Regions from separate parts of the Paenibacillus sp. 7516 genome, predicted to be linked through region 2. Evidence: riboswitches for the same ligand, from Rfam matches in the RefSeq annotation. Region 2 holds a riboswitch; each other region holds the start of a gene.
What was found. Region 2 has a riboswitch for cobalamin ahead of CHI14_RS14515 (ABC transporter substrate-binding protein). Riboswitches for the same ligand answer to the same signal wherever they lie in the genome.
Positions count from the first base shown of each region.

Region 1: it holds a riboswitch for cobalamin, as region 2 does, so the genes downstream of both, cobJ (precorrin-3B C(17)-methyltransferase) here and CHI14_RS14515 (ABC transporter substrate-binding protein) in region 2, are expected to answer to the same signal.
Region 3: it holds a riboswitch for cobalamin, as region 2 does, so the genes downstream of both, nikB (nickel ABC transporter permease) here and CHI14_RS14515 (ABC transporter substrate-binding protein) in region 2, are expected to answer to the same signal.

Region 1 is NZ_NPBI01000024.1:398,247-406,512, reverse strand. Features, by position in the region: gene CHI14_RS21435 (cobalt-precorrin-5B (C(1))-methyltransferase) at 1-483, opposite strand, end outside; gene CHI14_RS21430 (precorrin-8X methylmutase) at 1,200-1,847, opposite strand; gene cobK (precorrin-6A reductase) at 1,917-2,687, opposite strand; gene CHI14_RS21420 (sirohydrochlorin chelatase) at 2,684-3,952, opposite strand; gene cobJ (precorrin-3B C(17)-methyltransferase) at 4,154-6,052, opposite strand; cobalamin riboswitch at 6,453-6,641, opposite strand; gene CHI14_RS21405 (uroporphyrinogen-III synthase) at 6,839-7,663, opposite strand; gene CHI14_RS21400 (GerAB/ArcD/ProY family transporter) at 7,795-8,266, opposite strand, start outside.
Region 2 is NZ_NPBI01000013.1:60,895-69,160, reverse strand. Features, by position in the region: gene CHI14_RS14520 (FecCD family ABC transporter permease) at 1-818, opposite strand, end outside; gene CHI14_RS14515 (ABC transporter substrate-binding protein) at 815-1,816, opposite strand; cobalamin riboswitch at 2,255-2,431, opposite strand; gene CHI14_RS14510 (histidine phosphatase family protein) at 2,553-3,200, opposite strand; gene cbiB (adenosylcobinamide-phosphate synthase CbiB) at 3,191-4,171, opposite strand; gene CHI14_RS14500 (adenosylcobinamide amidohydrolase) at 4,213-5,010, opposite strand; gene cobD (threonine-phosphate decarboxylase CobD) at 5,010-6,128, opposite strand; gene lplA (lipoate--protein ligase) at 6,349-7,350, shown strand; gene CHI14_RS14485 (Cof-type HAD-IIB family hydrolase) at 7,593-8,266, shown strand, end outside.
Region 3 is NZ_NPBI01000040.1:110,469-118,734, forward strand. Features, by position in the region: gene CHI14_RS27105 (histidine kinase) at 1-448, shown strand, start outside; gene CHI14_RS27110 (ATP-binding protein) at 445-2,037, shown strand; gene CHI14_RS27115 (response regulator) at 2,039-2,737, shown strand; gene melA (alpha-glucosidase/alpha-galactosidase) at 2,840-4,141, opposite strand; gene CHI14_RS27125 (AraC family transcriptional regulator) at 4,337-5,167, shown strand; cobalamin riboswitch at 5,248-5,437, shown strand; gene nikB (nickel ABC transporter permease) at 5,601-6,539, shown strand; gene nikC (nickel transporter permease) at 6,541-7,374, shown strand; gene CHI14_RS27140 (ABC transporter substrate-binding protein) at 7,389-8,266, shown strand, end outside.

The DNA of each region.
Region 1 (8,266 bases), on a different contig from region 2:
CACGCTTATGACAACCCTCACACCTCTGGCTGTCCCATGTTCGGCAAGTACCTGGGTCACAGCCTCGGTAATCATGCGGCGCGGTACAGGATTAATCGCCGCTTCGCCCACAGGAACAGGCAAGCCGGGCTTGGTGACACGACCTACCCCGATGCCGCCATCCAGCTCCACACCAGGCTCCTCCCGCCAGGAGACATGTGCGATGATCTTCGCCAGATGCGTAGCATCCGGGTCATCCCCGGCATCCTTGATGGTGGCACAGGTGGCCGTGCCGTCCGTCATCAGTTCCTGCTCGATCAGTTCGAACGAGTGGTCAAAGCCTGCGGGCAATGAAACCACAGCCTGTGCAGGAGTAACTCCGGTTAACAAGAGCTGCGTGGCCCCCTTGGCAACGGCCGTAGCGCAGGCTCCTGTGGTGAAGCCGGAACGCATCGGTTTGTCCGGATCGGGTGCTTCCCCGCTTTTCATGCGTTTCTTTTCCATGGCTTTGAACCTCCCGTCCTTTCTTATCACATTACATAGTAGATGACACTTGGATCACCGCGTATGCGAAAACTACGGGGTAGCCGCTACGGGTACGGATCGTTCTTCCGATCGCTGTTGTCTCCAGATTTCTTTGATTCCCTTATGTATAGGGAGAATTCCGGAGACAAAGGCGAACGCTGTCGCTTCTACAGAATCGATTCCGTCCCCTTCGCTACTCCCTGCGTCTTTGCATACCTAACAAAGTTCGTGATCAAACCTCATGAGCTAAACAATGTCATGAGGTTTATTATGGGTAACTGGACATTCCATGCTACTAGCAGATAGCTTGGAATGTAGTTACCAAGTTTACGGTTCATGCCATCACAATTTAGCAATTGAGCGATGTTTAAGGATCGAATCTACCTCATGCATTTTGTACCCTACATGCTCCAACATTCGCTCCGTTTCAGTTGATCATGGCTGACTCTAACGATCTCAGGAAGTGCTATTCGAGCCGATCTCTACAACCTGAAAATCTAACGAATCGTAGCGTGGCTACTTCAACATAAAGCCCATGTCCCCACCGTTTTTGGCGGCTTTTGAGCAGAATAGCTTCACTCAGGTTCGTTAGAGTTTAAAACTCATCATTAACGATAATGTAGAGCCCTTGAGGTTCGTTAGCGCTGCCCTTTATTCCCTGCTCGGTACGCGCTCAGTTTAGGCTGAAACAGCGACTAAGCCTTCACTGCCATCAGTGAGATCGCGTTCAAGGCAGCTACCACGATGGTGCTGCCGCCTTTGCGGCCGATGTTCGTAATAAACGGGATGTCCAGCTTGCGCAGCTCGTCCTTGGATTCGGCTGCGGACACGAATCCGACAGGCATACCAATGATTAAGCCTGGCTTGGCTTGGCCTTCTTTTACCAAACGAATCAGCTCCAGCAATGCTGTCGGTGCGTTACCAATGGCATAGATTCCACCATCGTAGGCCTTGGTTGCTTTACGCGTCGAGATGATGGCCCGCGTTGTATTCAACCGCTTCGCTTCCTCCATCACATCTGGGTCGGAAATATGCACGTGCACATCTCCGCCGAACCCGCGAATACGATCCTTGCTGACACCAGCCTGGATCATCTGTACATCGGCAATGACGGATTGTCCCGCACGAAGGGCTGCAATTCCTGCCTGAATGGCATCCGGATGGAACACCATGCTGCGGCCAAGTTCGAAGTCAGCTGAGGCATGAATGACACGCTGTACAACGGGATATTGTTCTTCTGTGAATGGGTGCTCACCCAGCTCCTCGGTAATCATCTCGAAGCTTTTTCCCTCAATCTCCTGAGGCTGTACAGTTAATGGTTTAAATTCCGTTTTGAAATCCATATGCACTCACTCCTTCAATCGTAATATGATTCAAAATGGGTCTATCCCAATTTGATCTATTCGGGTGTCCTACTCCGCCAATACGCGCTTTAACTCGGAGAGTACGCCTTCAAATTCATCAAATACCGTTCCGAATTCGGCTTCTGGGCGGGATATCAATACAACCTGGATGCCTAACTCCAGCGCAGATTGAATCTTCTCATCTACAGCCCCGGTCTTGCCGCTTTCCTTGGTCACCATAACGGTGGTGGCATAATGCTTGTACAATGCTTCGTTCATTTCACGGGAAAAGGGCCCCTGCATCGCAATAATATTGCGCTGTTCCACACCCAGTTCACCGCATTTCTCCATATTGTCGAGACGCGGAAGCATACGGGCAACGAGACGAATGTCAGGATCACCGAGCAGATGCTTGGTGAAAATCTGCAGCGTTTTGCTTCCAGTCGTTAACATGACAGAACCTTTGAGCTCTTTTGCCTTAAGAGCGGCTTCATCATAGGAAGGTACGACATGAAGCAGCGGATGGTCATCGTAGGCAAGTCCCGTTCGCTCGTAACGGATATAAGGGATTCCTGCCTGTCTGGCTGCTTCCATGGCATTGGCATGGGCCTCTTCCGCAAAGGGATGACTTGCATCTACTATGGCACGGCTTCCTTTTTCACGGACAAGCTGGACCATGGCTTCTATCGTCAGCCTGCCTGTTCGAACCGGCAGCCCCGCCTCGGACAGACTGTGCGCTGCACTCTCGGTTACAACCGATGTGAGTACGTCCATCCCCTGCTGCTGAATCTGTACAGCCAATTCCCGCGCATCACTTGTACCGCATAACATCAAGATCATGGACGGTTCACCCGCTCCGACGCAGCTGCGATCTGAGCATGCCCAGCATCTTCTGGTGAGATGTTCTCTCCGTCTCCGCCCTCTTCATCTTGATTATGCAACGTACCTTCGTGGTCATGATGCGAATGGTGCAGTTCCCCGTCGTGGTCATGATGATAATCCAGCGATGCTTCACGGCTGCTCACGGCATGTTCGTGAGTATGATGCTCCTTATCGTGGTGGTCGTGATCATCTGCGTGATGATCGTGGGTGTGTCCATGGTCCTGGTCATGATGATGATGATGGTCATGGCTGTGATCGTGTGCATGATCGTGATGATGGTGGTCATGACTGTGATCGTGTGCATGATCATGATGATGGTGGTCGTGGTCATGATCGTGGTCGTGATGATGATCGTGATCATGGTGATGGTGGTGATGTTTGGCAGCCTCAAGTCTGAATTGGCAGTTGTCGCAGTTGGCCGCTACCCGTCCATTCAACCCTTCGTTCGCGCGTTCCAATACCAGTTCTACCAATTTCGGATGGAATCCAAAATATCCTCCAATTTCTACCTGAACGTCCGGATGTGCGGCAGCAAATTCTGCTGTCATCTCATCAATGCGTTTGATCAGTACACCTGTGAAAAGGAAATAAGGCATGATGACGATTTTCTTCGCCCCGAGCAGGAGACAACGCTGCAATCCATCCGGGAATGAAGGCTGCGTCACGCCGATAAAGCTGCTTTCGGCCCATTTGTACGGTAGCTTCTCCCATAACATCCGGGTCATTTTGAAAAAGTCACTGTTGGCATCCGGGTCACTGCTTCCCCGTCCAAGGACAAGCACGGCTGTCTCCTCATCCGTGACAGGAGCAGGCGGAGCCGCCACTGCTGCGCCGCCTTGATTGGCGGTAACAAGGACAGGCTGTGCTTCCTGCAGACGGGTTTGCATAATTTGAACGACTTTCTCATGTACGCCAATCGGACGCCCATATACGAATTCCACTTGCGGATAACGAATCTTGGCCCGGTCGATGGCATTCGGGATATCAATTTTGGCGTGGCCCGCAGCAAACAGAATAATCGGCACCAATACAACGCGCGTTGCCCCTTTATCCACACAAGCGGTAACCCCTTCGGCAATACTCGGTCTTGTTAATTCCAAAAAACAGGTCTCTACCACGGTATTCTCCGGTGCTTTCTCCGCTACCGCACGTGCAAACTCCATTAACTCCCGGTTCCCCTCGGGATCACGGCTGCCGTGTCCCACCAGCAAAATGGCATTCATCTCTGGCTTCTTCCTCCCCCGCCTGATCCATAGACCAGGCATCTCAATTTTGGTTGTGCTTACTCGGTAAACGAGCCTTTCACGCAGGGTAACCTGGTTACCCAATCATTTCGATCTATAAAAAAGTGCAATGAACATTTCCGGTATAACTACAAACGTTGGATAAAAAATATTCAGACGATAACAACACTGGCACAACCCCTAGTCGCCGCATACCGGGTTTACTTCCACGGTCACAGGCGCATCTACGTGACGGAAGCCCTGAATTACCCCGACGCGTTTGAAAAATTTATGGAATCTTTCATTCGGGTGTCCCTTTTCCTTGTACTCCGCTACGATCCGCTCCACAATCCCGCCAATCTGATCACCTGGTATCCCCTCGGCTACCGGCTGGGCAGGGTGAGCGTTTCGTCCGAACTTCTTGCCGCCAAGGAACAGGTCGTACCCGCCTTTGCGGTAGACGATTCCGATGTCCTCGAGTACGGCACCATAACATGCCATGCCGCAGCCATTCAGAGCCACGCTGGTCTCTTTCGGCGCACTAAGTCCGCCTATAACAGCCTGCAAATGATTGGCCATCGGAACAGCATCATCCTTCTCCATATTGCAGAAGTCACAGGCCTTCACCTTAATAACGTCACCGATCGGCACCACGATGAAATTCGCTGCACGCAGTTCCTCTACCAGCTGATCCGGTTCAAAGGTCGGTACCCGCAAAATAATCTGATGCTCCGGCGTGTATTCCAGCTCGCCTTCTTCACTCGCGCATTGCGCCAGCAGCGCCATCTGGGCTGCTGTAAACTTCTTGTTGCCGACGCCAGGCGACACGCCAATCTCGAACAGCGGTGCCTTGCGTCCCGGCTCGGGTGCTTGCCGCTCAGCAGATGCCCCTGCCGTCTGCGGCGTCCCGGCTGGCACGCCTGACCCGGCTGCATCCAGCCAGCGGCTGGCCGCTTCGCCAGCGAGCTTACCGCCTGCCGCAAGCCGCGTCAGCGCCTCGGCAGCCAGTTCGGCTGCACCAGCATGCGGCACCGCCAAGGCAGCACGCGGTGCACCTTGCACCGCCGCAGGCCGCTCGGCTGCAAGCACTGCGGTACTGCCGCCCGCTGGCTGTGCAGCAGGCATGCCGGCGCCCTGCTGCCCTTGCGGCTCCATGCCTGTACTGGCGCTTGCGCCGCGCAGGGCTGTTTCCGCCGCTGGCTGTGCGGTCTGCGCATCGGGGACCGTGCCTGCTGCATCGGCGGCAGCGGCCGAACGGGCCTCCATCGCGCCGAGCGACCAAGGCTCAGCTTCCGTGCGGAGCCGCTCATGCGGTCTGAGCGGCTGTTCCGCGGTATTCAGCGTGTATTTCCGCTGATATCCGCGCGGTGTGACCATGAGTCCTTCGTACATCATGGTCGAGGAATTACCAATGATCACCGTCGTAAGCATGCCGATATCATGATTCAACATGTCTTCCAGCGTGGTCATCACGACATCCTGACGTTCACGGTAGGCACTTTTTACAAGCCCCACCGGTGTCTGGGGACTACGGTATCGCAGCAGCATCTCCTGCGTCTCCACGATCTGGCGTGTCCGGCGTCCACTGCGAGGGTTGTACAGAGCAATAACAAAATCAGCTGATGCTGCTGCTTCAACTCGGCGAATAATCGTCTCCCATGGCGTAAGGTGGTCACTCAGGCTGATCGTACATGCATCATGCATCACGGGTGCACCCAGCAAGGAAGCACAGGATTGAATGGCAGATACACCCGGAATAACTTCAACGCCAACGCCAGTTTCCGGCTTCCAGCCTTGCTCCATCAGCACCTCATACACCAGTCCGGCCATGCCATATACACCTGCATCGCCACTGGAGATTACTGCAACGATTTTACCCATCTCGGCCTGTCTGACCGCTTCCTGTGCCCGGCTTACTTCTTCGGTCATGCCTGTACGTACAATCTCCTGTCCGTCCAGAAGTGGACGAATCAGATCAACGTAAGTGTTATAACCAATGATGACCTCACTCTCCCGAAGTGCCTCCAATGCCCGTGTGGTGATATGCTCCATCGCTCCCGGGCCAAATCCGATAATCAGCAGCTTTCCTTGACTCTGCATTGCTTCTCCTCCTCCATCTCCCTGTTCACCCTTAACACGCCAATCACATCTATATCATCGCTACTTTAGCCGTTGTCTGTAACGAGCTCTTGATTATTGAGTTGCTCCGTGCAGCTCAACCTTCTTATCCCGGCTATTCCAAAACAGTGAAAAAGGACGGCTTGACCGACCTTCTTCTTCGCGGCATGTTCGATTAAATCCAGTTCCGGATCGACTGTAAAAAAACAAAAAAATCCCATCCTTATAACGGATGGGATACGCATGTACGTACACTCAAGAAGACAGTCCACGGCCCTATAGAGGATAGACCTGTGGCTGCATGGCCGCAAAGGGCCTGCCAGGCGAACCGGTTGTTCGCCCGTTTCCTGATTCTTCGTACACCACTCCTTTCCGCGAAGGGTTCGGTGACACATGCAAGGTAGGTCTCCTGGCTCTGGATCATCAGCTTCCTTTTCTGTCTTCCCCGAATGTACGAGTGACTTGGATGAAAAGGGCTTCCCCATTACAGTGGCGGGACCGCTCGGGATTTACACCCGATTCCCTGTTACCTCTTGCTCGACGCAAGAGCACCTTGCTTGTTTTCATGAATGATATTGCTTTCATCATAACACCGCTCAGGAAAAAATGTCCATGCTTATGATGTTTGTCCTTGATTCTATTTTCAGACAAAACGGAAAAAAGTTCTGATCCAGAACCGATCAGAACTTGAAATACGATGTCCATATACGAAACCCTCAATAACGATCTTACTGGATCCTTTAACAGACCTGCGTCCTGATCTGCTTATCAGGATTGATCTGCGTTTGCTGCAGCAATATATCGTCCCAGCTCAACGATGAGCGCTCCCATCTTTTCTTCCTCCGGAACAACTCGTGCTTCAATCCCTTCTTCACGCATGGCGTTCGCAGTCACTTTGCCGACAGATGCGGGAATGACACCGTCCCGGAAGGCCTGCTGCATCTGTTCCAGCTTGCCTTGGGAAGCCGCATACTTTGCCAAAAACCGTACTTGGGGACCGCTGGTGAATGCTACGGCATCAACCTCACGCTGCACAATTTCATTCAAAAGCAGTTCCAGTTCGGCCTCTTCCGGTGGTACATGACGATAAGGCAGAACCTGTCTTACCTCGGCCCCCTGTTCTTCCAGCCAGTTGACCAGCTTCGGCGCAGTCTCTCCATGAAGCTGGAGCATGACTTTCTTGCCGGCAAGATCATGTGGTGCGAATTCACGGATCAGCCCGTCCGTACTGCCGTCATCATCCCGGACCAGCGGTGCGAGCTTGCGCTTACGAAGTGAGTTCACCGTTTTGTATCCTCTTGCCGCAATTGAAGCTTCCGACAGAACATCCAGCAGTTGACCAGCTATGTCCATATCCTCTGCCATTTCAAATATGGCATCAAGTCCCATGCCTGTAGTTAATACCGCCCAGTCGGGCGGATCAGAGATCAAGGAGACGAGACCATTGCGTATGTTCCGATCGTCCAGGAATACCGTTCCCTGTGCTGGCCGCACGAGTGGAATGCCACCCATTTTCTCAACTAACAACGCCATCTCCTTGGATTTACGTGGTCCCGTCAGTGCTACACGTATACCTGCCAAATGTTGAGCCATTCATGTTTCCCCCCAGTTCGTTCGTCCGAACGTCATTCGTTTGACTACAGTATACAGGGTAGTTTCATGGAGGGAAACCTTGTTTCACGTCATTTAGTGTGTTCTTCTATAACGATTTTTTATGATTGGCATCAGGAAGGCTGAAGCTCGCCCCCCTGCATTTCATCCTTTCCTGTGTCGTCTTCCTGGTCAGAATCGCGTCTGTTCTTCTCCTGTTCATGCTGCTTTTTGGATGGTTCACGATGCTTCTCTCCTTGACGTGAGGCGTCCTTTTCCTTTTTACGCGGTCGAAGAAACACGAAAAGAATGAGGGGGAAAATCACTTCGAACAGAATGGCAATCCATGTCCATTCCCGCGTGAAGCGGAACAGCTGAATCGCATTCTTGAAAAACCAAAATGCACATACGAATCCTACCAGCGCAACCGGACCGGTCATCAGCTTACCGGATACCTTGGGAATCATCCGTTTCAGTCCCCAGCAGATAAAATACAGGTCAAATGCAATCTTCGTAATCATGGTAGGCAGCGTAGCCGCAGCCAAGGCCAGGTCGAACCGATCCAGAAAGTCACTTACTTGCAGCTGTCTGGCAATTTCATACGAA
Region 2 (8,266 bases):
AGACCTACGAATCCGATGACACCCGAAACCGAGACGGCCCCGGCGGTAAGCAGTGTTCCTACGGCAAGGACGGATAGCTTCAAGCCATCCACCTGGACACCGATATGTGCAGCCTGCCGTTCCCCCAGTGCAAGAACATTCAAGGAACGGGCACGGCTCCAGAGGAAAATCAGACCCAGTATAAAATACGGGAAAAGGATGGCCGTATACGACCACCCACGCAGAGCCAGACTTCCCATCGTCCAGTATATAATTTCGTTAATCGTCTGTTTCGACATGGTCGACAGGAAGGAGACCACCGCTCCCAGAAAACTTTGCATCACCACACCAGCCAGAATCAGGCTGTGCGTCGGTATTTTGCGCCCTTCACGAGCCAGGGCGAGCACAAACCATAATGTGATCACACCCGTAAGAAATGCAACGAGCGGCAAGGTCCAGATTCCGATCAGTGCATATTGCAATCCGAAGAAAATTAGAAAAGCAGCCCCCACCGATGCACCAGACGATACGCCAAGCGTAAACGGATCTGCCAGCGGGTTACGAAGAACCCCCTGAAAGCCCGCTCCGGCGATGGCCAGCGATGCACCCACGAGTACTGCAAGCAGCACCCGCGGGAACCTGACCTTCCATATAATCTGCTCGGCTGCCGTACTCCAGTCGGGCGTGATCCAATCTCCGATCCATGGCATGTGATGAAGCAGAATGCCTGCAATGTCACGGACAGGCAGAGCCACTGAACCGATGCCCGTACAGATCAGCACAGTCAGCACAAGCAGCAGAATTCCGGCTGTTCCGTACACTGCCAGCTTTTTACTCATTGGAACAGGTCAGGATAGATCGCTTTGGCTACAGCTTTCAAACCTTCCGTTACACGTGGACCCGGACGGCTCAGCAGGTTGGCATCCAGGCCAATGACTGCATCGTCTTTTACCGCCGTGATTTGATCCCAGCCGCTGCGCTCTTTGATGATCTGATCCAATGTTTTGGAGTTCTCATCAATTACATCATTGGCGTACAGAATGACATCCGGATTGGAAGCAATAATGTTCTCTTCGTTAATTTCATTCCAGCCCACAAGGTCGGAAGCAACGTTGATTCCACCGGCTACCGTGATCAGTTCATCCATGAATTCGCCTTTACCCACAGTCCAGCCCGGGGAGAATTCAACATATACCTTTTTCTGATCTTCCGACTTCACAGCCTTAACCGCTTCGGTTACGTCCGCTACATCCTGTTTCATCTTCGTAATAAGCTCCTGTGCCTGCTCCTGATGATCCGTAATTTTGCCGAATGTTTCGATGTTGTTCATGACATCATCTATCGATTTCGGATCCGTTTTGAAAATGGTGATACCCAGCTCGCGCAGCTTCGTCACAGCTTCTTCGCTCATGGAGATCCCTGTAAATACGATGTCTGCTTCAGCTGCGATAATTGACTCTTCATTGGGCTTCGTCACACCGCCCATTTTCGGTTTGGTTGTTGCAGCTTCCGGATAATCGTCATAGTCGGATACGCCTACGATCTGCTCGTCCAATCCAAGGGCGAACAATGACTCGGTTTCTGCCGGAGACACGGATACGATTTTGGCTGGCGCTTTCTCAAACGTGAAGGATTCACCCGTTGCATCCGTTACCGTAAGTGGATATTGTGTTTTGAGATCCGTCTGCTCCTGGCCTTGGGATTGCTCCTGTGCCGGCTGCTGCGTAGACGTGCCTGTTCCCTCGCTCGTTGTTGCGTTTCCACATCCGGCCAAAGCCAGTGTGAGCATCGCTGCTGTCAGCAGGGACGCCATGCCTTTCCAATTCTTGATGTTCATTCTGTTCATTCTCCCCTTCTCTATGTTCTCTCTTAAGTAGTGCTCCTGACCATTTCCCCTGAATTGGTGTTCCTAAATAAAATGACCCTAGAAAACCACACTTGGCCACTACGATTGCAGTACCATCTTCCGATCGCTGTTATCCCCAGATTTTTTTGATTCTCTCTTATAAACGTGAAAATCCGGGGATAGCTTTTGCTTTCGATGCAGCTTTCTTTCAGAAAGCTTTTAGGCGAGCGCTACGCTTCTTCAGATTGGTTCTGCACTCTTCGTTACGTGTGAATATTTCAGTTCATCCTATATGAACAAAAAAATCCCTGATCCTTACGTCAGGATCAGGGATGACGTCTCGCATATGGCGATCTGCACATCTACAGCGTACCCGCTGTTCATGCACATAGAATTGCCCGAAACGCTGTCCTTTCCTCGAAGGAACACCGGTTTATACGTCCAGGGCAGGTAACCTGACTTACAGGACTGCTCGTCCTGATTTACAGTGGCGGGACCGTGCCGGATTCACACCGGCTTCCCTATTTCACCCATTGTGCCGTTCATCGTTTGCATAAGCTCGATGAGCTCTTGCTCGCACAAGGGACCCGTGGTCGCTGATATTGTAACCATTCAAGTGAGCATGTCCCATCCCTCAGCGCTTAAGCGCATAACGAGATATGTATTCATGCTGAAGTCACACTTCTGTTGTGATTATAGGTTATATTGCACATCCTTACAACCCGATTCACGGAAAAGACACCCTGCTTGAAATCCAGCTATTTCCGCTTTTTTCAAGCCGAACCTTAATGGCTTGCCCCGGAATGACCTGTGTATCCCAGAATCCCAGTTCCGGTATGAGACGTGACATGGCATACCGAATGACACCACCATGGGTAACTACGGCTATCGCCGGAACATGATTTTCTTCCGAATGTTCCTCTGGCGAAACGGACACAAGGCACTCCTTCACGAAAGAGTCAATCCTCGCAGCAAATGCCTGCCAAGGCTCGCCGCCCGGTGGCGTCACATGCTGCGGTGCATTAATCCATTCCCGGTAGAGCGGATTGTCCTTGAGCTCATTGTACGTCATCCCTTCCCATTGCCCAAAATCAATCTCACGCAGACGCGGATCATACTTTGCTTGTCCTGCTTGTACCGGGGCAATTCGTTCCACCGTCTGCCGGCAGCGCAGCAGATCGCTGCTATATAGCGCATCCCATGTGATCCCGCGAATGGACTTGCGAAGCGGCGCCAGTTCCATCTCTGCATCCGACAGGAGACCGATATCGGTATGTCCGAGGTATCTCTTTTCCACATTCCAAGATGTTGTCCCATGACGGATAAACACGATCTCCCGCGTTCCTGTTCCACGCTTCCCGGATTCTACTTCCATAACAGCGCACCTCCTGCTGTCCAGATGCCGAACGTTACCAGCCAGCATAACAGCACAAAAGCTCCCGCCGACCAGAACATCAAACGCGTGGTCCGCACGATATCCTCTGCTTCCATCAGCCGCGACTGATCACCCATATAGGCTCGAAAAGAAGCCACACCGTGGTAGACGTTATGCCCGCCAAGCCTGATACCCAGCGCTCCCGCAACGGCAGACTCCGGGAATCCGCTGTTCGGGCTGGGGTGCAATCTGGCATCCCGGCGAACCATGCGTGCAGCGCCTTTTGCGTTCAATCTCATGAACCATGCACCCGTAATGAGCAGCAAGGCGGTAAGCCGTGCCGGAATCCAGTTCGCCCAATCATCCAGACGAGCAGAGGCCCAGCCGAGATGCAAATACTTTTCATTTTTATAACCAACCATGGAATCCAGCGTATTGACGGCCCGATAGGCCATCGCAAGCGGAGCACCGCCAATCAGGGCATAGAACAGCGGTGAAACGATGGCATCCACGATGTTTTCCGCTACAGTCTCCACGGTTCCCCTCACGACTTCCGGTTCATCCAGATGCGCTGTATCCCGCCCAACGATCATACCGAGGGAACGTCTTGCCGCTGGCCAATCCCTCTCTCTTAGATGACGATACACTTCCATTCCTGCATCCTTCAGTCCTTTGGACGCAATGGTGGTGGCAATCAGTACCACTTCAGCGATAACGGCAACCACCGGGTGAACAAGTCCAAGGATGTATAACACTCCCCAAGTAAGCACCAATGAACCACCCGCAATGACTATCGGAAATAGCAGCCCTGCCCGTTTCAGCCCCTGATCGCTGCTCACTCGTTTTCGTATGGCCCGTTCCAGTGCAGAAATTCCTTTGCCCATGCCGATTACCGGGTGGGGAATCCAGCGTGGATCTCCAATGAGGCGATCCAGTATGTATGCTGCCAAAATAATCCATGCCCCTGTCATTCCTGCCCATATGGGCCAGTCCGCCCATTGACTCAGAGATATCATCGCTTGCTTTTCCTCTCTTTCCACGCCTGTCCAGCTTGTAAACTTTCGGTAACGGCATCATAGACAACACGCCCAATGCCTGCCCCAATCACTGTGGCTGTACCCGCGTAAGAGATCAGTGGTTTCCCCTCCACCTGACTTGTGGCAAGCACAATGGCATCTGTCGTCGTTCCTGTTGCAGTCAGTCCATTTTCCGCATCCCTTACACCGCAATCCGAGAGCGCTGCCGTTTTGGCTTCCACCGCTGTCTGAATGGCATTGACCATGGCTCCAGGCGTCATGCGGCCGTTGATCCATAACATGATATTAATTGTACCAGGAGTGTAGGGTGACTCTGCTGCTATTCCCTCTTGGCTAGTAATGTTCTCTGCAGCATCAAATACGGTTCTTGCGGAGCCTGCCCGGGCAGCATTGGATACACCGGCAGTCGTACAGCACAAGATCCCTGCTTCATCGCCCACATATTCCTGAACCGATGTGTGCTCAAGCTTAACCGCTGTCAGTAATCCGGCACACGCAGTTGAGCGTTCCTCCCACCCGCTCAGGAGGTCTGCAATATCACGCGGCGGGTCGTCACAACGATAATGCTTGTCTACATAAATATTGAATATGCGATCCAGCTCGATCATCCCCCCGCCGTACACGGCACTCGAAATGGCGCTTACCCGGTTAGGGATCGCTGCTCGAATGTGGCGTTCATGTGCGCTGATGGTTAAGCCGGGCCATGCAGAAGAAGTATATTTATTTTGCTCTGCATTTGCATGGGTAAAGTACTGAAAGAATGGCAATGCCATTACTCCACCCCCTCGCCCGTTGGCACCGAATTCGTTTGTCCGCTCACACTCCTCATTTCGTTCACCAGACGAAGATTCGACTTCGCGTCCTTCACCGCCAGTCGGATATGTCTGTCCCCAAGTCCAGGGTACATGGCGCAGCTTCGGATCAGAATCCCCCGCTCCCCCAGAGCCGCCTGTATGGTTGCCGCTGTCCATGGCTGCGGCACACGTGCCAGCAAGAAGTTCGCTTCCCCGCGTGTCACTTCGCATTCACAGGCCTCCAAGCCGGATGCCAGTTTCTCTCGTTCAAGCGCCACCTGTTCCAACGTCTCCCGTTCAAAAGCTTCCCCGCTGCTTAGACAGGCTTCTCCCGCGATCAGTGCCAGTCCGTTGACACTCCAGGTTACCTGTTTCTCCGTCATGGCACGAATCAGATCCGGGCGTCCAATCGCATAGCCAAGCCGAAGACCCGGAATGGCATAGAACTTGGTCATCGAGCGAATGATGATCACCTGTGGGTAATCCTGTAATCGGGAAGCCAGGGATTGTCGCCGTGTTTCAGGAATGAAATCCATAAATGCCTCATCAATCACCAGGACCGTATCTGTCTTCTCGGCATGACGGGCCAGCTGCTGCAATACTTCAACCGGATACTGTACTCCATTAGGGTTGTTCGGCTGTCCAAGAAACAGCAAGTCCACCTGTTCCATCAGCCTCTCGATATCTTCGGGAGCTGCTCGCCATTCGAGCTCCTCCTGTCCCAGAACATGATGCATTTCTGCCCCAAATTGCTTGGACAATGAACGATACTCCGAGAACCCCGGTTCCACTGTGCCCACCTTCCGGGGAGAGAGTCCGAGCAGGATCAGAGCCATGCTTTCCGCAGCTCCATTCCCTATAGATATATATTCCTCTGACAGGCCGAGGCGTTCACCAAGCAAAGATTTGAATGTCCGATGTGCAGGATCAGGATAACGCACTATCGCCCGCATCCCTTGCTCCAACGCCTTCAGAACGTCCTTGGGCGGACCCAGAGGGTTAATGTTTGCACTAAAATCAAGGAAATCCTCAGGACTCCCGCCAAATCTCGACGCAGCAGTCTCCACGTCACCACCATGTCCAAAAACTTCAATGATACCGCTCATTTTGTCCGTCATCCTTTCTGCATGTCATTTTTATTATGGATGGCGTAGCTGTCACGGGTCAATCCTGATTTGCCTAAACCATCCATTCCCTACTTCAATTCCTTTGTGTCCAATCGACAATTCGATTACAATAGAAGAGGAATTTTGATTCGCAGGCGCAACACTACATAAGGGATCATCGTCCCTCACATACATTAATGGAGGAATGACCATGCTGTTTGTTGATAACCAGGGCATTACAGATCCTTCTGTAAACCTCGCGATTGAGGAATACATTTTGAAGCATCTGCCGATGGATGACAGCTATCTGCTGTTTTATATTAACCGCCCTTCCATAATTATTGGAAAACACCAGAATACTATCGAAGAGATCAACATCGAATATGTTCAGGATAACGGTGTACAGGTTGTACGTCGTCTCTCCGGAGGCGGAGCAGTCTACCATGATTTGGGCAACCTCAATTTCAGTTTCATTACCAAGGATGACGGACAATCCTTCCACAACTTCCGCAAGTTCACCCAGCCTGTCGTGGAAGCTCTGCAGGAGCTTGGTGTGAATGCTGAGCTGACCGGACGCAACGATCTGCAAGTCGGAGAAAAGAAAATCTCAGGTAATGCCCAGTTCTCCACCCGCGGACGCATGTTCAGTCACGGAACGCTCATGTTTGACCTCAATCTGGATCATGTTCAGGCATCCCTGAACGTAAATCCCGAGAAATTCAAATCCAAGAGCACCAAATCCGTACGCAGCCGTGTCGCCAACATTCGGGATTTGATTGACAGCAGCCTGACCATTGAACAATTCCGGGACGAGCTGTTACGCCACATCTTCCGCATGGAGCCGCAGGAGGTTCCCCAATATGAACTCACGGAGAAGGATTGGGACAAGATCAAGGAAATCTCCGCCGAGCGTTATAGCAACTGGGACTGGAATTATGGCTTGTCTCCGGAGAGCAATGTGAAGCATACCCGCAAATTCCCTGTCGGCATTATCGATCTGCGCATGAACATTAAGGACGGACGAATTGAAGATATCAAAATCTTCGGTGACTTCTTCGGTGTAGGCGATGTGGCCGATATCGAAGATATTCTGCGTGGCAAGCGTTATGAGGAATCCGAGGTGCGCACGGCACTTGAGGGCCTTGATGTGAAACACTACTTCGGTAACCTGGAGCTGGAGGACTTTATCGGCCTCGTTTTCCTGGAAGAATAGATTTAGATGTAAGTATAGTTTTAGAACGAATTCCTTTATTACACTTTAACGGAAAAAACAGAATCAATTTGGAGAAGCAAAGCGTTTGCCTTTATCCCTGTATTTTCCCCTTTACATAAGGGACTCAAAGAAATCTAGGGATAACAGTGATCGAAAGATGATTCTGCGTTTGGAGTGATCTGGTGTAATTATGGATTCATTCGTTCGTGATTATAGATACAGATAAAAGGAGAGAAACTCAAATGGCATACAAATTAATGGCAATCGACATCGATGATACCCTTATCAACGACAACAAGGAAGTAACTCCTGCAACACAAACGGCATTGGAGCAAGCGGTTGCTCATGGTGTGGTTGTTACCCTGGCAACAGGACGTGCCTATGCTTCTGCACAAGCACTTGCTCGCCAAACGGGATTGAACGTGCCAATCATTACGTATCAAGGCGCTTTGGTCAAAAACCTGCTGGACGAGAAAGTTCTCTATGAGCGCTATGTACCGCAAGATGCTTCCCGCAAACTGTACGACTACTGCCTGGAGAACAATCTCCACCTTCAAACGTACATTGATGACAAGCTGTATGCTCGCGAAGAGAACGACAAACTGCGTGATTATGCGAAGCTGAATGGTACCCAGTACCATATCGAGCCGGACTTCATCAAAGTTATTGAACAACAAACACCAAAATTGCTTATCATCGATGAGCCAGACTATCTGGATAAAGTGGCCGTTGACCTGCGTGAATTGCTTGGACCAGAAGTCCATATTACCAAGTCGAAACCATACTTCCTCGAGATCATGCATCGCGAAGGAACCAAAGGCCATGCCCTGACATTCCTGGCCGATCACTTTGGTCACCAATTGAGCGAGTGCATTGCGATCGGTGATTCCTGGAACGATCATGAAATGCTGGAAGT
Region 3 (8,266 bases), on a different contig from region 2:
GAAAAGTGCGCTTCGGGGCCCTTGGCGAAGACAGGAAGCAGTCTTTGTCTGTGTAAGCAGTGACAAACATGCGGAGCGGTTAATTCGCCGTGGTTTTCGCACGGCATATCGGTTGAAGGCCGTATGGCATGTACATCATGTACATGTAGGCAGGGCAATGAGTGACGAAGTAAAGAATCAGCTGGAGGCCCTGGAACAGCTAACCGTCAGGCTGGGTGGTGAATTTCATGTTCATCACAGTGAAAATTTGAGGGAAGTATCAAGTATTTTGGCAAGCAAGGCAGCAGAGGAAAAAGCAACGCAGCTGGTGGTTGGTCAAGCGAAGAGGCTCTGGTGGCTAAATAGCTATCGTGGTGCCGGATCGGTGGTCAATCGATTGGTACGGCTGTCCAGACATATGGATGTATTAATAGTTGCAGATTATGATTATGATCCAAGCGGGATGTGAACAGTACTGTGCTTGAACGAAACACAGAAGAGAAGGGGATTTCTCGGCTGCACCGGATTCCCCAATATGTATGGGTAACCATTGGTATTACCTTGTTAACCCCACTGCTTCATGTCATCGGCATGAGTAGTGATCTGGTTAACGTCTCACTCATTTACCTGTTTCCCATTTTGGTGAGCGCCGTTTACTGGGGATTGGGCCCTGCAATCTACGCAGCGAGTCTTAGCGTAATCATGTTTGACTTCTTTTTTGTGCCTCCGCATCTCAGTTTTACCGTTGCGGATTTGCGATATATTTTTTCCTTTATTGTGTATTTGGCCGTAGCGTTGTTAACAGCCACACTTTCCAGCCGCTTGCGTCAGCAGCTGGAGATGGTGAGAAAGCGGGAAGCCACCACCAATTCATTGTATGCGCTTAGCCGCCAGCTGACGGCAGTTACAGATCTGGATACACTGGTCCACCATATTGCCAAGCAAGTATCACACACACTGGGTACCCAGGCTGCCGTATATTTGCCTGATGCTCATGGTGAGCTGAAAGTAACGGCATCTGCTGATGACCAGGAAACCGCAGTCTGGGGTGGAGAGGAATCAGAGATCGCGATTGCCAAGTGGGTGTACAGGAGTGGCGAAACTGCGGGGAGAGGTACTACCAGCCTGCGGGAATCCTCCGGCCTATACGTTCCCTTGCGTACGGAAGATCAGATACACGGCGTGCTTGCCGTTTGTATGGAGGCCAGCGATATTAAGGAGTTGCGGGAACAGCTGCAATTGCTGGAGGCCTGTGGAGGGCTGGCAGCCAGTGCAATTGCTCGCGTCAAACTGGCAGAGGAGGCAAGAGTGGCACAGATGACTGCCGAATCAGAGCGCATTCGTACGGCTTTGCTGGACTCTGTGTCCCACGAACTGCGGACGCCCTTAACGACGATCATTGGATCCGCTACAGGATTGATCGAGAATGACGCCATATTTACCCCGGAGGATCGGAAAGAGTTGACGGGCAATATTCGGGATGGTGCCATGCGCATGAACCGGCTGGTGACCAATTTGCTGGGCATGGTGAAGCTGGAGAGCGGTATGCTGCAGCTGCGCAGGAAATGGTGTGACGTCGGGGACATGATCAGCGTGGTGTTAATGCAAGTAAGGGAATTCAGCAAGAATCGCAGCATTCGTGTGGATTTGCCGGATCAACCGTTATTTATCAGTGGAGATGAAGTACTGCTGGAACAGGTACTGATCAATGTTGTCAGCAATGCCATTAAATATTCTCCTGACTATAGCGAGATTGTCCTCTCTGTTACGAAGGATGAGAGAAATGCCAGGCTGACCATTGTGGTAGCGGACAATGGCGTGGGTATTCCCGATGCCGACAAGGAGCGGATATTTGAGAAGTTTTATCGGTCGGAATCCTCTCGTCATGTGACGGGTACAGGACTGGGACTGGCCATATGCAAAGGGATCGTTGAAGTTCACGGAGGAACGATTGGAGCAGATCCCAATCCGGGAGGCGGAACACGAATGAGCATCTGTTTGCCCATGGAAGCGACGGAAGCATTATTTCCCTATAGAGGACAAGGAGAGGTTGAGTAACATGACGGCATCGCAAGGGGCACGCATATTGGTTGTAGATGATGAACCACAGATTCGCAAACTGCTGAAGGTGACCCTGCAGGCTCATCAATTCGAAATTCATGAATGTGGAGATGGCGACGAGGCTGTCGTTCAGGCAAGCATCGTTCATCCGGATCTGATCATACTCGATCTGGGTCTGCCGGGGATGTCCGGGATGGACGTGCTGCATCGTCTCCGCGAATGGTCCCAGGTGCCCGTTATTGTGCTGACGGCGAAGGAGCGCGAAGAAGACAAGATTGCTGCGCTTGACGGTGGGGCCGATGACTATGTAACGAAGCCGTTTGGCATGGGTGAACTGGTTGCCCGGATTCGGGTTGCACTCCGCCATGTGGCGAAGACAACCGATGAACCTGTGCTGCGTTTTGGGTCTCTCACTATAGATCTGGCACAAAGGCAGGTGGATCTGGACGGCTTGCCGATCAAATTAACACCCACAGAGTACGATATGCTCAAGGTTCTGGCCTCCAACGCCGGAAAGATCATTACCCAGCGCCAGCTGCTGCAGCAGGTATGGGGTGGGCATCATCACGAATCCGACAGTCACTATCTGAGGGTCTACGTGGGTCATCTGCGCAAAAAATTAAAAGAAGACCCTACGCAGCCAAAATTCATCCAGACCGAGCCCGGAATTGGTTATCGCTTTTTGCTTCAGGATTAGTTTGAAAATGGATCAAGAATCCCATAAAAAAGCGCCGGAGCCTCCTGGATTTACAGAGGTTTCGGCGCTTTTCTAACAATTAAATAAAAACGATCTTTTGCTTTAGGATGTATACTTCGGCAGCCAATCCCCATGAGCCTCGATCAGTTCATCGCACATGGCAACGATGTCATCAATGGACAGCTCGGCAGCAGTGTGCGGATCCAGCATGGCGGCATGATAGATATGTTCCTTCTTGCCCGTCATGGCAGCTTCAATCGTCAGCAGTTGGGTGTTGATGTTGGTGCGGTTCAGTGCCGCCAGCTGTGGAGGCAGGTCGCCAATGTAAGTTGGGCTGATTCCGGATCCGTCCACGAGACATGGAACCTCGACACAGGCCTCACGAGGCAGGTTGGTAATTAGGCCAGTATTCATTACATTACCGCCAATTTTGTATGGGCGGTTCGTTTCCATCGCTTCCATGATGTGTGAAGCGTATTCACGGCTGCGCGTATGTTCAATATGTTCACTGGCAAACAGCTTCTCACGCATTTCCTTCCATCCTTCAATCTGGTTCACGCAGCGGCGCGGATATTCATCCAGCGGGATGTTGAAGCGTTCGATCAATTCTGGATAATTCCGTTTGATAAAGTATGGATGGTACTCAGCATTGTGCTCGGAAGACTCCGTTACGTAGTATCCAAAACGATTCATCAGCTCGAAACGCACCATATCATGATGCTGCTCCTTCTGCTTCTCCCTCGCCAGGCGTTTAATCTCCGGATACAGATCCTGACCATCTCTCGTCACTTCCAGCAGCCAGGCCATATGGTTAATTCCTGCAACTTTTGCAACTACACCTGTCTGATCCATTCCCAGCGCCTCAAACAGGTGAGGCACGCATACCTGCACACTGTGGCACAGACCTACCGTTTTGATTCCGCCATGCACGTTCATGACATTGGTCAGTACGGCCATCGGGTTGGTGTAGTTCAGGAACCAGGCGTTAGGACATACTTCCTGCATGTCCCGGGCAAAGTCGAGCATGACGGGAATGGTACGCAAATTACGGAAGATACCGCCAATGCCGAGGGTGTCAGCAATAGTCTGACGCAGTCCGTATTTCTTCGGTATTTCGAAGTCCGTAATTGTACATGGATCATATCCGCCCACTTGAATGGCGTTAATGACATATTTGGCACCGCGCAGCGCTTCTTTGCGGTCTGTGTATTTTTTTATGGAACAACGGCTTCCAAGAGAACGGCCCATACTGGTCAGCAGTCGCTCCGAATCATTCAGCCGCTCGGCATCGATATCATACAAGGCCAATTCAAAATCCTGCAGTGCTTCGGTCATCATGACGTCACCTAATACATTTTTGACAAAAACGGTGCTGCCTGCACCGAGAAACGTAATTTTGTTCATCTCAAGTCCAGCCTCCCTGAATAATGGTGTACCCCAACTATAGGCCGATCCGGCTTATATAACTATGGTTCAACCTCTCTCATACATGGCATAATCCCATTTTTGGTCCCGCTTTCAGCTGATATTTAACCAATATACCTGTTATAATCTGAAGTAAGATAAATATTGATATGGAAGAAGGGAAGGAGTGAGAAGGTGAGCCCAATCGAGATGAACGTGGTGCCCATGGACTGGACACAGATGGAGCTGGTGCTGCTTTTTTTCGGCTGGGAGGATTGTGATCCGTCTCATTATTGGGGTCCGGGGGTACGAGATTCCTATGTGGTTCATTACATTCATGAGGGACGGGGAACCGTTCATATGGAAGATAAGGAGTACCATTTGACGCAGGGTCAGGGCTTCGCCATTCTGCCGGATACCATCATTCATTATGAGGCCGATGCGAAGGAGCCTTGGACATACTCCTGGTTCGGTTTTAAGGGCGTACATGCCAAGACTTTCATGCAGCGGGCTAACCTGAGTCCAGAATGCCCTGTATTTGAAGCCAAGGATCCAAAGGTAATGGATGGTTTGTATGCAGAGATGACTCAAGCCTCCTCGCGCAATGGTGGAGATGTATTCAGCCAGAGTCTGCTGTACCGATTAATTGCCGAACTGATCTCCTCCTCCCCTGATGAGCGTAAGCCGCAGAGGCCCCTTTCCACCAAGGATGAATACATCAGACAAGCGGTCCAGTTTATGGAGAACAGGTACAGCCAGAAGACGTCCATCCTTGATATTGCGCAGTCCGTGCGTTTGGATCGTACCTATCTGTCCGGTCTTTTTAAGGAGAAGTACGGGAAGTCGCTGCAGGCTTTTTTTCTTGAATACCGGATGAATCGCGCAGCAGAGCTGCTGCAGAGTTCAACGCTTTCGGTCAGTGAGGTTGCCCATTCTGTGGGGTATACGGATCCGTTGTTATTTTCCAAGATGTTCAAGCGTGTGACAGGGGTTTCCCCCAAAGGTTCGAGAGAGCAGCGGGAGTAGGCTGATGAGCTGTTTCAAATTTGAATAAATGCTTTGATCATTATCTGTGAGCCAGCTATACTGGTACAGAATGCATTTCAATTGAATATGTGGAACTGGGTGCTTTACCTTCGGGTAGAAGCTTAATAGGGAAGACCGGTGTAATGCCGGCGCGGTCCCGCCACTGTAACAGAGGAGTCATGCTGCGTTATGCCACTGGTTTAGACCGGGAAGGTGCTGCAATGACGAGGATTCTGGAGCCAGGAGACCTGCCTAGTTTAACAACACAGTAGTACCTACGGGAGATAGGAAGGTGTTTAGAGAGCATGATTTTTTCTGAAAATCTGTTTATTTAAGACGTCCTTATCCGGTACTAGCGGAGAGAGACGTCTTTTTTGATATGCATGGACAAGTCATGTACGGGGTTGGAGATTGGGGAGAGGATGTCAGACATGTGAGTAGATATATTGTGAAAAGATTCATTCAGCTGGCAGCCGTGTTATTCGGCATTTCGTTTCTGACGTTTCTGCTAACCTATCTGTCTCCGGGGGACCCGGCAAGGCTTATGCTCATGTCTACAGGGGTCACTCCGTCGGACGAATTGGTACAGCAGGTGCGTGTCCGGCTGGGACTGGATCAGCCGTTTTGGATACGCTACGGAACCTGGCTGGGACAGGTAATTACCGGAGATTTCGGAACGTCCTATAAATACGACAGGCCTGTGCTCGACATTCTGCTGTCCAGGCTTCCAGCCACGCTTCGGCTAACAGGAAGTGCCCTGCTGCTGGTCATTCTGATTGCGTTTCCACTGGGTGTTTTGTCGGCCGTCTACAGAAACAACGTGCTGGATTACGTCATACGCCTGTTTTCGTTTGCCGGGTTGTCCATGCCGAGCTTCTGGCTCGGGATGCTGCTCATGCTGGTGTTTGGCGTACAGCTCAAGCTGCTTCCCGTCATGGGGAGTTCGGGCTGGAACAGCCTGATATTGCCTGCATGCACACTGGCGTTACCTCTGATCGCCCAATATATCAGGCAGATCCGTACGGTGATTCTGGAAGAGATGTCCCAGAACTATGTAACGGGGGCCAGAGCCAGAGGCGTGAAGGAGAGAGTCATTATGATGCAGCATATTTTACCCAATATATTATTGCCCATCGTTACGCTCATGGGCATGTCTACAGGCGCCCTGCTCGGCGGGGCAGCCATTGTGGAAAGTTTGTTCGTATGGCCGGGTGTAGGGCAGATGGCGGTGGATGCCATCTTTACAAGGGACTATCCTCTGATTCAGGGCTATGTCATCTGGATGGCAACCATCTATGTATTGCTGAATCTGATCGTTGATCTCTGGACACATCTGCATGACCCGCGGATTCGACTGGACGTGGATGTCTAAAATGAGAGAATTTAAGCTTATTCTGACACAGCATCGCTGGTTCACGTTTCTATGTTCATTGACCCTCCTTTGGGTCATTCTCGCCATGATTGCGCCGCTGCTCGCACCGCATGATCCACTGGCAACGAATTTTGCCAAGGTACTGCAGCCAGCCAGTTCGGAATATCCGCTTGGAACCGACCAGCTTGGACGCTGCGTGTTATCCCGTCTCCTTTACGGGGCCAGGACGTCGCTTCTGCTTACATTTATGATGATCGGAATTGTGTTTGTGCTTGGTGTAGCCATTGGTGTTATCGCAGGTTTTGCTCGTGGCCTGACAGATATAGTGCTGATGCGGTTATCCGATACACTGATGGCCTTTCCAGGATTAATCTTCGCCATCGCAGTAGTGGGGATGCTGGGGCCTGGCCTGTTTAATACGGTAATTGCCCTGGCTGTTGTCTGGTGGGCGAAGTATGCACGACTGGCAAGAAGTCTGGTGATCTCGCTTCAGCAAAAGGAGTATGTCGCTGCGGCAGCCTTCAGCGGCGCGCGGAAGATTCAGATCATCACCAGAACCATCCTGCCCAACATGCTGTCTCCTCTCATCGTCATGGCGATGATGGATGTGGGCGGCATGATGTTATCCATCTCAGGCCTGTCATTTCTGGGGCTGGGTGCTCAACCTCCCGAACCGGAGTGGGGGGCGATGCTGAATGAAGGCAGACGATATTTGCAGACAGCTCCGTGGTTGTTGATTTATCCGGGACTTGCGATATTTTGCACGGTGATCATTTTTAATTTGCTGGGCGACAGTCTGAGGGATGTGCTGGATCCCAAGAAAAAGGCAGCTTAACAGGAGGAACGGGAATGAATTCGAGATATGGAAAAACGCTAACGCTTACCGTACTGTCATTATTGATTTTATGTATTATCGCAGCTTGTGGCCAAACCCCAACAAATACCTCCACCTCATCATCATCTGGCGAAAAGGCGGCTGAGGCTGTTAAAGGCAGTGCAGGTACACCGACTCATCTGAATGTGGCGTTATTCTGGCTAGGAAGTAATCTGGATCCGGCAGAGGAGTGGAACGGCTGGACCCTTACACGGGCAGCAATAGGAGAGACCCTGATTCAGTTTGACGAAAATATGAAATTGGTACCGAAAATTGCGGATAGCTGGGACCGTATTGATGATACCACATGGCATTTTCATATCCGGGACGGTGTAACGTTCCATAATGGTAATAAGGTTACTGCAGAGGCGGTCAAGAAGTCTATTGAACGTTCCATGGAGCTGAATGAGAGAGGACAATCGACCTTGCCGGTGGCTTCCATGACTGCAGAAGGCCAGGATCTCACCATCAAAACAACGGAGCCTTATGCCTCCCTGCTCGGCAATATTGCTGAACCCTTGTTTGTGATTGTGGATACGAGTGCAGATACATCCCAATTCAAGAGTGAACCTATCGCTACAGGTCCATTTATGGTCACTGGATATACCCCGGATCAGGAGATTCAGGTGAAAAAGTATGACGGGTACTGGGACGGGGCAGCCGATGTGGATACCATTACATTCAAATATATCAAGGATGACAGCACACGTGCCCTTGCACTGCAATCGGGTGAGATTGATGTAGCCAGCAACGTGGGACGAAGCAGCTTGGCATTATTCCAGGATCAGAGTCAATATACGATTGACGAAATCCCGAGTCTGCGTACGCAGTTTGTATGGTTTAATACGCAAAA